One region of the Pseudoalteromonas sp. S558 genome, then DNA from elsewhere that is predicted to be linked to it. Evidence: predicted binding sites of a transcription regulator. Region 1 holds the regulator's gene; the other holds the start of a gene.

Region 1 (5,936 bases):
TAAATCGCAGCGAATCATTAGCACTAGGTAGCGCATCAATAACTCCGCTTGAACTAGCCCGTGGTATGAGCGCATTTGCCAATGGCGGGCACCTAATAGAACCTTATTTTATCTCTGAAATTCAAGATGCCTACGGCAATATATTATTTAAAACGAACCCTGTTGTTGTATGCGATGAAGAAATGAATGAAGCAACAACTATCCCTACCAACTTTACAGCCCAAAATAATGAGAATGAAGCTAACCAAATCACACAATGTGCGTCACGTATTATTTCTAAGCAAAATGCATTTTTAATTGCAGATGCTATGCACAGTGGTATTTGGGGCGGAGGTAGTTGGGCGCAAAAAACAGGCTGGAGCGGTACGGGTTGGCGTGCTCAGTCATTAGATCGCCGCGATCTTTCTGGCAAAACAGGCACTACTAATGACTCCGTTGATACTTGGTTTAGTGGATTTAATAAAAATGTGCTGACCTCTGTTTGGGTTGGCTTTGACAACCCTGGAAATTCTTTAGGTCGTTCAACATACAATAACAATCTTGATAGCAGTCAAATTTCAGGTGCTGAGTCTGGAGCAAAAACAGCTCAACCTGCATGGATTGAGTTCATGAAAGCCGCACTTGAGGGCGTACCAGAGGCGCCGATAGAGCCACCAGAAGGTCTTATTTCAATTCGAATTGATTTAGCGACTGGCTTGTTAAGCCATAAAAATGACTATACCAGCCGGTTTGAATACTTTGATAAAGGCACTGCACCAACGAAATACGTACTTTCGCAGCCAACTGATATTTTTGAAGAAGAGACTAAAACTGAAGAAGAGCTATTTTAGGTTATTTTCGCAAATAAACAGGCAGCTAATTTAGCTGCCTGTTTGCTTTTGGCTATATGCTGTCACTTTAAATTTTGCATCAGCCAATATAGATCTGAGTGAATGCCAGCTGCTGTAACTTCCTTTCCAGCACCTGGACCCTGAATAACTAACGCGTTATCGCTGTACCATTGACTGTTAATCACAAATATATTGTCGCCAGGTGTTAAATTAGCCAAAGCATTACCTTTTGCTACATAACTGATACCAACCTTCGCGGTTATTTTACCTTGATTTATTTCTAATAACCCCGTGTAACAAAGAACTGAATTCTCTAATTGCGCTTTATGGGCATGCGCTTTTATAAATTCATCTAACTGATCTTTTTGATCAATAAAATCATTCCAACTACCTTGAGCCAGCTCATCGGGCATAAGTGCCGATAACGCTATATCGTCAAGGTCTAATTTAATGCCCAGCTCACGCGCTAAAATCAGCAACTTGCGCTGCATATCTCGACCCGATAAATCCTCTCTAGGGTCAGGCTCTGTAAAGCCCATACTTTGTGCTTCGAGCACTAAATCAGAAAATGCTTTTGAACCATCATATTTACTACATAACCACGATAATGTCCCTGAGAAAACACCTTCTATGCGCGTAATTTTGTCGCCACTATTTTGTAAATCAGCGAGTGCAAAGTTAATTGGTAAACCAGCTCCAACACTTGTGTTATAGCGCCAATGCAAGTTTTTTTCTGTAATGCTTTTACACAGTGATTCATACCAAATAGTTGGAGCTGTTCCTGCATATTTATTAGCGCTAATTAAATGGCAATTGCGTTCAACAAGATCAGTATATAACGCACTAAATTTTTCACTGGCGGTTATATCAACAACTACTTTATGCTCATAATCTAGCTCATTGATCGCGCTCAATAAATCATGTTCATTGTAGTTATTTGCTTCATGTTGCCATTGAGTTTTCCATTGTACTGTATTGATACCACTGGCATTAAATAGCATCTGTGTCGAGCGCACTAACCCCACAAGTTTGACGCTAAAGTTATCCGATAAACGATCGAGTTGAGTAGATAGCTGCTCAATAAATACTTCACCGACATTACCCAGCCCTGCTACTATCAGCGCAACTTCTTGCCCTTTATTAATAAGCTTATCGTGTAATATACTTAAAATATCACTATCAATTAATTGATCTGTCAGTAGTAATACATAGCCATCACCTTGATGTACAAAACGAGGCTGAATACTTTGTAGGTTGAGTAAATCAAGGGCATGTAAAGCTAACGTATTTACGTCCTGCTCAGGAGCTAAAACCGCACAACCATTTAAATTCGATTCACTAATATTCGCTCTGCCAGCGAAGTAGCTTACTACCTGATACGTTGAAGCTGCTGGTACCACTAAATACGTATCTCCATTTTGACTAAAATGATGAAGGCTGTGCTGAATAAGCTGGCTAACATGAGTAACCTCACCTTCACTCAGACCTTCAATAACTAATAAATCGACATTCTGTAAGGTTGTTATAAAACGCTTTTGTTTTACACAGCCTTCTTTAACTATATCGGTTTGGCTGGCTTGTACATCGTAACTACTGCGCACAGCAAGTTTTATGTCGGTATTTTTAAGTGGGGATAGTGTTTTTGCATGCAAAACAGGATTGCCTAATCTGGCTAGCAAATTCGCTTGCCCGCGACACACTTTTGCGTACTTAATCGCTTTATTTACTTTACGGGGATCGGCGCTAAATATACCTTGCGTATCAGTCCAGATACTTACGTGCTTTGCATTACAGTAACTTGCTAATAAAGTCGCGCTGTAATCGCTGCCATTACGCCCAAGCGTTACGGTATCACCAAGGCTGTTGGACGCAATGAACCCAGTGACGACATTAATTTTATTACTGGCAATTAACTCACTACATTGTTGAATATTTTGCGCATGTAATAATTGCCCGTCATTTAAGATAAACAGATTTCTGGCATCTTGCAGGCAAGCTTCAACATTAAGCTGCTGTAAATAAGCGGCCAATAAACGCGCCGACCATAATTCCCCATGAGCAAGCAATGCAGATTCTTGTAACTGTCCATTTTGAGCAAGCTCAGCGATTAAATTTAACTCTTCGTTTAATGTATGTAAAGCATTGCGCTTAACATCTGCGCGCAGTAATTGTTCAATTAAATCACCTTGATGATTACTCAACTGCAACACAATATCAGCAACAGCTTGCGTGTCTTTTTGTTGATAGCTTTGCCACAAAGTTACTAAGGTATCGGTTGTTTTACCTGATGCCGACACAACCACACAATCACCTAGTTGAGTGTGCCCTAAAATAATTTTTGCCACACTTTGATAACGTTCGGCCGACCCTAAGCTCGAACCGCCAAATTTATGTACACAGTTAACCATATTGTACCAATCCATTTTAATCACCAAAGTGCCGGATGAGCAGCACTTAATTTAACATTGTTATTAGAAACGCCAGCCCTTTTCCCTGCGTGACTTTCGTTCTTTTTATACCCTGGTTTAACAAGATTAAATACGCGATCAAAGTCTGCAAGTAAATCATGTATATCTTCAATACCAACCGAAATACGGATAAGCGTATCGCCCACCCCCGCTTCTAAGCGTGCTTCTTCTTCCATTCCTGCATGAGTCATTGTCGCAGGGTGGCAAATTAGACTCTCCACTCCCCCTAATGACTCAGCTAAACTAAACTCTTTTAAGCTTGTTAAAAATGCAGCCGCATCGTGTATGTCGCCTTTAATATCAAAGCTAACCATGCCACCAAAACCAAGCTGCTGTGCTTTCGCTAATTCATGTTGAGGATGCGACTCAAGACCTGGATAATAAACTTGGCTAACAAACTCAGATTCTTCAAGATACTTAGCAATTGCTAATGCGTTTTCTTGGTGCTGTTTTAAACGGATATTTAAGGTACGCAAACCTCGTAATGTTAAGTAGCTATCAAAAGGTGCCCCTGTAATACCAATATTATTTGCCCACCAAGCAAGTTCATCACCCAGTGCTTGTGTTGCGGTTATGACTGCACCACCAACAACATCCGAATGGCCATTGATATACTTCGTTGTAGAGTGCACGACAATGTCTACTCCAAATTTAATTGGGTTTTGTAATGCTGGTGACAAAAATGTGTTATCTGCTGCAACCAATGCACCGCATTGTTTTGCAACTTCAGTGACCGCTTTAATATCAGTTAAACGTAATACTGGGTTACTGGGTGTTTCTATCCAAATTAATTTTGGTTTAATCTCTAATATTTGATCAAGGCTCTGTTGTTTAGTTAAGTCTAAAACTTTAAGTTTTAATAAGCCGCGCTTTTGTAATGAAGTAAATAAACGATAACTACCACCGTAACAGTCGTGTGGGATCACCAATGTATCGTCGTGATTAAGTAGCTGCGTAGCTAAATGCACAGCAGCCATGCCTGTAGCTGTAATAATGCCACGCGCCCCACCTTCGAGCTCTGCAAGCGTTTCAGCTAAAATATCACGATTAGGATTACCGCTACGGCCGTAATCATATTGGCGCTTAGTATCAAAATCAGCAAACGAATACGTTGTCGACAAATAGAGTGGAGCTACCACTGCACCATGCTGTTTATCAGCCTCTATACCGCTACGCACTGCAATAGTTGCTTTATTTTTTCCACTCATACTTGTCACCTAATTAATTTGGATGTTTAGACGTCTAAAAGAGTAGTTTATTCAATTTAAGAAGTCAAAACATTTAAACCGCTAGATGGCTAAATAACAAGTATTTGACTATCTTTTTTAAATCGATAGAATTTCACGCATATTCACACGCTTTTATCTTGTGTGAGCAATTAATAATCTGAGGCAACGATACATCTTATGGCTAAATGGAATGGTGAGTATATTCACCCATACGCAGAACACGGTAAAAAATCAGAACAAGTTAAAAAGATCACCGTTTCGATCCCACTAAATGTATTAAAAGTATTAACTGATGAACGTACACGTCGTCAAATTAGTAACCTACGCCATGCGACAAACAGTGAACTATTATGCGAAGCTTTTTTACATGCATTTACAGGCCAACCTTTACCTAATGACGACGATTTACGTAAAGATAATGCCGAAAAAGTACCTGAAGAAGTGAAAAAAATAATGCAAGAAATGGGGCTTGAAGTACCTGTTTTAAATGAAGATTAAGCGTTTAAAAAACATAAAAAAACCTCAGTAATTACTGAGGTTTTTTTATAACTGAATTTTACTGCATATTTTACTGCATACTTTACTGCATACTTTACTGCATATAGTTTTCAGGTAGCTCAATACGCGCTACACCCGACTCAACAGCAGCAAGCGCTACTGCTCTTGCTATACGTGGAAGTAAACGTGGGTCCATCGGCTTTGGAATAATATAATGAGCGCCAAATTCTAATTTATCCACACCTGCGGCTTTTAATACTTCAGCCGGTACAGGCTCTTTAGCAATACTGCGAATAGCCTCTACTGCGGCTATTTTCATTTCGTCGTTAATCGCGCTTGCACGAACATCAAGTGCGCCACGGAAAATAAACGGGAAACATAAAACGTTGTTAACCTGATTAGGGTAATCAGAGCGCCCTGTTGCCATAATTAAATCGTTACGTGCGCTGTGTGCGAGTGCAGGATCTATTTCAGGATCTGGGTTTGAGCACGCAAACACAACCGGCTTATCAGCCATTAACTTTAAATCTTCAGCACCTAATAAATTAGGTCCCGATACACCAACAAATACATCTGCGTCTGCAATTACATCTTGCAACGTACGTTTATCGGTATTATTGGCAAACAATTGCTTGTACTCATTTAAATCATCACGGCGTGTGTGAATAACCCCTTTGCGATCTAACATATAGATATGCTCGCGTAGCGCACCACACTTAATTAGTAACTCCATGCACGCAACAGCAGCGGCACCGGCCCCTAAACAAACAATAGTCGCATCTTCAATTGACTTTCCCTGTACCTCAAGCGCATTAAGCATACCTGCAGCGGTAACAATGGCGGTGCCGTGTTGATCGTCATGAAAAACTGGAATGCTACAGCGCTCAATTAACGCTTTTTCGATTTCAAAA
Region 2 (5,936 bases), on a different contig from region 1:
GGACAGGTTTAACTCCGAGCCAGTTAAAAACACAGTAAGCTACTTTGTTTTTACATTAATAGAATGCAGTAAGGTGCGCGCATTTAAATGCAGGTTTGCATCTTCTGAGTTTGAAGTGTTAGTAAGCCAAACAACGCGGCCTTTTTTATCAATAAATAAGGTAGTCGGTGTACCTCGTATACTTAATTGCGCTGCAATTGCGTCCGCTTTTACTGCTGTTTTAAAAGTATACCCTCTGTCTGAAAGTGCTTTAGCGGGAGTGGCATCGTCATCTTCTTTAAAGCTCACGGCAATAACTTTTAAGCCCATGTCGTTTATTTTTTGAAGCGCGGGTTGCAGCTTTTTACAGTATGGGCACCAAGTCGCCCAAAAATGCAAAACATAAGGCTGGCCCACTAAGTCATGAGTATTAATGATAGAGCCATCTGCCATTTGTAAATTTAATGTAGGCAATTGAGGATGCGCTTCATCTGTGTTTTGATCTTGCGCATGTACCGTAAAACTTAATAAAAAGAGTGAGATAGCAGTAAGTAGTTGTGTCATAGTGTTTTCGTTTTTATTGTCTGTATTAAATAAGAACGAGAATTTAACATTTTTATTTCATATTAAAAGCGAGCGGCTTGCTCAACTATAATTGCGTGGCGTTTAGCAAGACGAAGGTGATCTCTATCATAACCGCCGCCAATCACAGTGGCTACTGGCGTGTTGTGCTCAAGGCAGCGTTTAAGCACTAAGTGATCGCGTTTGACTATTCCATCCCAACTGATATCTAATTTACCTAGCCCATCGTCTTGCCATATATCAACGCCTGCGTCGTAAAGCACTAAGCTTGGGTTTAGTTCTTTAAGTAAATAACTTAAGGTGTCGTCTACTATGGCGAGGTATTCGTCGTCTTTCATATTGTCGGCCAAGCCAATATCCAAATCACTAGGGGACTTTCTAAAGGGGAAGTTTTTTTCACAATGAATAGAACAAGTATAAGCATAGGGTTGATGCTGTAACATTGCAGCTGTGCCGTCGCCTTGGTGCACATCTAAATCAAAAATAAGCACATTAGTCACTTCGCCACTTTTTATTAACGTCTCGGCAGTAAAGGCTAAATCATTAACCATGCAAAAACCTGAACCAAAGTCATGATGTGCGTGATGTGTGCCACCAGCTAAGTGACACGCTATGCCGTGCTGAAGTGCTAAGCGAGCCGTTTGCAGCGTACCTTGCGGGGCTGTAAATGTACGATTCATTAACTCTTGGGACCAAGGTAAGCCAATGCGACGCATGGTTTTTTCATTTAAGCGGTTGTGCCATAGATCTTGAATGTAGTTATCGCAATGCACAAGTTCAAGTGGCCCTGGCTTGCCTAATATTGGCTCAACTAGATTATTGCCAATTAAGCCAAGCTCTGCAACATGCTCATATAAATGTGCAAACTTACTCATTGCAAAGCGGTGTTTTGGATCAAAACTAAACGAGTAATTGGGGTGATACACTAAAGGTAAATGTGGATTTAAGATCATGTTTGCACAAGTTAAAAAATTTGCTCTATGGTAATCAACTAATCTAAATGAGTCTATTGTAGTGTGTCGTGGATCAACATAGCGAGCTCGCGATGTAATAGTTCGTCATCGGCTAAATTTAACTCAATTAAGCGCTTTAAATGCGTAATACTGTCTATATCAATATAATGGCATTTTAGGCCTATGTGGTTTGCTTTTATATGAGAAACCATAACTTCCATTTTTATTTCTATTTCGCTTTGCGGGAGTGTAAAGCACAGTATTGCATTGGTATTAGTGCTGCTAGAAAAGGCGTCACATCTAGTAATTAACGCGCCATGTAAAGATATATCGAGTAATTTACATGGGTATTGATGATCATTAAAAATTACTTGTGCATCGGTTGAAAATAAAACACGAGAAAACTGACGACGATTTTGCATAACCTAACTTGGCCTTATTGTTTTTATAATAAATTAATCATAGCGGGTAATTCTCTACATGCTAGAAAATAAGTGTTTAGAATACTGGTGGCATAAAAAAGCCCCGCATAAATGCAGGGCTTAGTGTTACTGTAATAAATTAGCTACAGTGAATATTAGCCAATTTTTTTGTACTTAATACGTTTAGGTTGAGCTGCTGCTGCACCCAATGTCTTTTTAAGCCACTCTTCGTATTCAGTGTAGTTACCATCAAAGAAGTTAATTTGACCTTCATCGCGGTAATCTAAAATATGTGTAGCAATACGGTCAAGGAACCAACGGTCATGCGATATACACATTACACAACCTGGGAACTCTAAAATAGCGTTCTCAAGTGCACGTAGTGTTTCAACGTCCAAGTCATTGGTTGGCTCATCCAGTAATAACACATTGCCGCCCGCTTTTAATAACTTAGCAAGGTGTAAACGGTTACGCTCACCACCTGATAGGTCTTTAACAAACTTTTGCTGATCGTTACCTTTAAAGTTAAAGCGACTTACATACGCACGGCTTGGGAACTCAAAGTTACCAATTTTTAATACGTCTTGACCGTCTGATATTTCTTGGAAAACAGTTTTGCTTTCGTCCATTCCGTCGCGGAACTGATCAACAGTCGCAAGGTGTACAGTTTCACCAACGCTGATGCTACCGCTGTCTTGCTCTTGCTCACCGCTTATCATTTTAAATAACGTTGATTTACCCGCGCCATTCGCGCCAATAATGCCCACAATGGCACCTTTTGGCATGCTAAAGCTTAAATCGTCAATTAAAACGCGATCGCCAAAGCTCTTACGAAGATTAGTTACTTCAAGTACTTGGTCGCCTAAACGCGGGCCAGGTGGAATAAACATTTCGTTAGTTTCGTTACGCTTTTGGTAATCAGATTGCTGCATTTCAGTAAACTGAGCCATACGTGCTTTTGACTTAGCTTGGCGACCTTTAGGGTTTGAACGAACCCATTCAAGTTCTTGCGCAATTGATTTTTGACGCGCTTTTTCTGATTTTTGTTCTTGCTGCAGGCGCGCATCTTTTTGTTCAAGCCAAGAAGAGTAGTTACCTTCCCATGGAATACCTTCGCCACGGTCAAGCTCTAATATCCAACCAGCTACATTATCAAGGAAGTAACGGTCATGCGTTACTGCCACAACGGTGCCTTCGTAATCGTGTAAGAAACGCTCTAACCATGCAACCGACTCAGCATCCAAGTGGTTAGTTGGCTCATCGAGAATAAGCATGTCTGGTTTTTCAAGTAATAATCGACATATAGCAACACGACGACGCTCACCACCTGAAAGGTGCTCAATTTTAGCATCCCATTCTGGCAGACGAAGTGCATCAGCAGCACGTTCTAAAACGTTATCGATGTTATGACCATCGTGCGCTTGAATAACCGCTTCAAGCTCGCCTTGCTCTTTTGCAAGTGCGTCAAAGTCAGCACCTTCCATTGCGTATTCGTTATACACTTCATCAAGACGGCTAAGTGCATGTTTAACTTCGCCAACAGCTTCTTCAACAATTTCACGCACTGTTTTACTTTCGTCCAGTACAGGCTCTTGTGGCAAGTAACCAATTTTTGTACCAGGCTGAGGATGTGCTTCACCTTCAAAATCTTGGTCAACACCGGCCATAATGCGTAGTAAAGTAGATTTACCAGAACCGTTTAAACCAAGCACACCAATTTTTGCGCCAGGGAAAAAGTGCAACGAAATATCTTTTAAGATAGTGCGCTTAGGTGGCACAACCTTAGATACTCGACTCATCGAGAATATAAATTTATCAGGTAAAACCATGAAAGGAGCCTTCAAATAATAATAAAAATTTCAATGTTGTATTGTAGTGGCTCTCAGGTGAAACAGTCAACGAATGGCATAGTTTTAAAGCACTAAAGCATGCTTGTAAGCAAAGTATAAAATCATGAATAAATTTCATTTGGACATCTATACATCTAGAGGTTGATATTTTTTACTTTCAGTTCATAATTAGCACAGGTTTTTATGAACAGGAGTGAAGTATGCCAATTACAGTAAAAGACGAGTTGCCGGCTATTGCGCGTTTACGTCAAGAAGACGTATTTGTAATGCCAAAAAGTCGTGCAAAAACGCAAGAAATACGCCCAATGCGTTTGGCTATTTTAAACTTAATGCCTAATAAAGTAGAAACCGAAGTTCAGTTTATTCGCTTACTTGCCAACTCGCCTTTGCAAGTAAACGTAGAACTACTACGCCTTGACACTCACCGCAGTAGTAGCAACTCAGAAGAGCACCTTGATACCTTTTATCGTTACTTTTCTGAAGTTAAAGACAACAATTACGATGCATTAATAGTAACCGGCGCGCCACTTGCCCATTTAGAATACGACGATGTAGCATATTGGGATGAGCTAAAGGTCATTATTGATTGGGCCGAGCAACACGTTACCTCTACGTTATTTTCGTGCTGGGCAGCACATGCCGCGTTATATCACCATTACAATTTAAAGCGCGATTTAAAAGACGACAAACTGTGTGGCGTATTTACTCACCAATGTTATTTTGAGCACGGTGCACTGACTCGCGGATTCGACGACACTTTTTTAGTACCGCACTCACGCTATGGCCACATTGATATAAATAAAATAAACGCCTGTGATGAGCTGGTGGTATTGGCTGGCTCTGAGCGAGTAGGGGCTTATTTACTTAAAAATAAATCGGGTAGCCAAGTGTTTATAACCGGTCACCCAGAGTACGACGCCGACTCGCTAAAAGCAGAATATGAGCGAGATTGTAAAAAAAGCCCCAATGCACCAAAACCCGAAAATTACTTTGTGGACGATGATGCAACCAAACAACCTTCAAAAACGTGGCAAAGCCATGCTTTTTTACTTTTTTCGAACTGGTTAAATTACTACGTGTACCAAACCACACCGTATGATATTAATTTAGTTAGCCAAGATGTGAGGACTAACAACTATGCCGAATAACGCGCCTACAAATAATAAGCAAGCCGAAATAAGTGCAGCATTAAAAGAACGCATTTTAATTTTAGATGGTGCTATGGGCACCATGATCCAAGATCATAAGCTAGAAGAAGAAGACTATCGCGCAGAGCGTTTTAAAGACTGGCATGTATTAATTAAAGGCAATAACGATTTATTAAGCCTAACCAAGCCCGACTTAATCACTGATATTCATCGTGGTTTTTTATCAGCGGGCGCCGATATTATCGAAACTAACACGTTTAACTCGACCACTATCTCGATGGAAGATTACGACATGGCAAGCCTAAGCCGTGAAATAAACCGAGAGTCGGCTAAATTAGCACGCGCAATTTGCGATGAATTTACAGCTAAAACGCCACAAAAACCACGCTATGTAGCCGGTGTTTTAGGACCAACCTCTAAAACGTGTTCAATTTCGCCAGACGTAAACGATCCGGGTTACCGAAATGTCACCTTTGATAAGTTGGTTACTGCGTATGTTGAGTCTACCCTTGCATTAATGGAAGGCGGCGCCGATTTAATACTAATCGAAACTATATTCGACACCCTTAATGCAAAAGCCGCCTCGTTTGGCGTAGAAGAAGCCTTTGAGCAAGCTGGGCGTACATTACCAGTTATGATCTCGGGCACTATTACCGACGCCTCTGGTCGTACGCTTTCGGGGCAAACAACCGAAGCATTTTATAATTCTATTCGCCATATTAAGCCTATTTCGATTGGTTTAAACTGCGCGCTTGGTCCTGATTTACTGCGCCAATATGTAGAAGAGTTGTCGCGCGTATGCGAAACCTTTACATCGGTACACCCTAATGCGGGCTTGCCTAATGAGTTTGGTGAATACGACTTAGAAGCGGGCGATATGGCAACCGAAATTATCGATTGGGGTAAATCGGGCTTTATTAATATAGTAGGCGGATGCTGCGGTACAACACCTGCGCATATTCGCGCGTTTGCAAAAGGGCTCGAAGGCGTTAAGCCTCGCCA

What was found. The regulator MetJ, encoded in region 1, represses methionine synthesis genes. The targets are predictions, from matches to a motif close to TAGACGTCTAGACGTCTA.
Region 2: the regulator MetJ is predicted to act here: its motif matches at 3,906-3,923, upstream of CWB66_RS02720 (homoserine O-succinyltransferase).

Annotation. Positions count from the first base shown of each region.
Region 1 covers NZ_PNDU01000073.1:20,209-26,144, reverse strand. The annotation lists gene CWB66_RS05665 (penicillin-binding protein 1A) at 1-830, shown strand, start outside; gene metL (bifunctional aspartate kinase/homoserine dehydrogenase II) at 893-3,238, opposite strand; gene metB (cystathionine gamma-synthase) at 3,259-4,506, opposite strand; gene metJ (met regulon transcriptional regulator MetJ) at 4,705-5,025, shown strand; gene CWB66_RS05645 (malic enzyme-like NAD(P)-binding protein) at 5,120-5,936, opposite strand, start outside.
Region 2 covers NZ_PNDU01000028.1:23,148-29,083, reverse strand. The annotation lists gene CWB66_RS02745 (AraC family transcriptional regulator) at 1-38, shown strand, start outside; gene CWB66_RS02740 (TlpA family protein disulfide reductase) at 40-543, opposite strand; gene CWB66_RS02735 (histone deacetylase family protein) at 606-1,514, opposite strand; gene CWB66_RS02730 (PilZ domain-containing protein) at 1,568-1,936, opposite strand; gene ettA (energy-dependent translational throttle protein EttA) at 2,092-3,765, opposite strand; gene CWB66_RS02720 (homoserine O-succinyltransferase) at 3,987-4,934, shown strand; gene CWB66_RS02715 (homocysteine S-methyltransferase family protein) at 4,924-5,936, shown strand, end outside.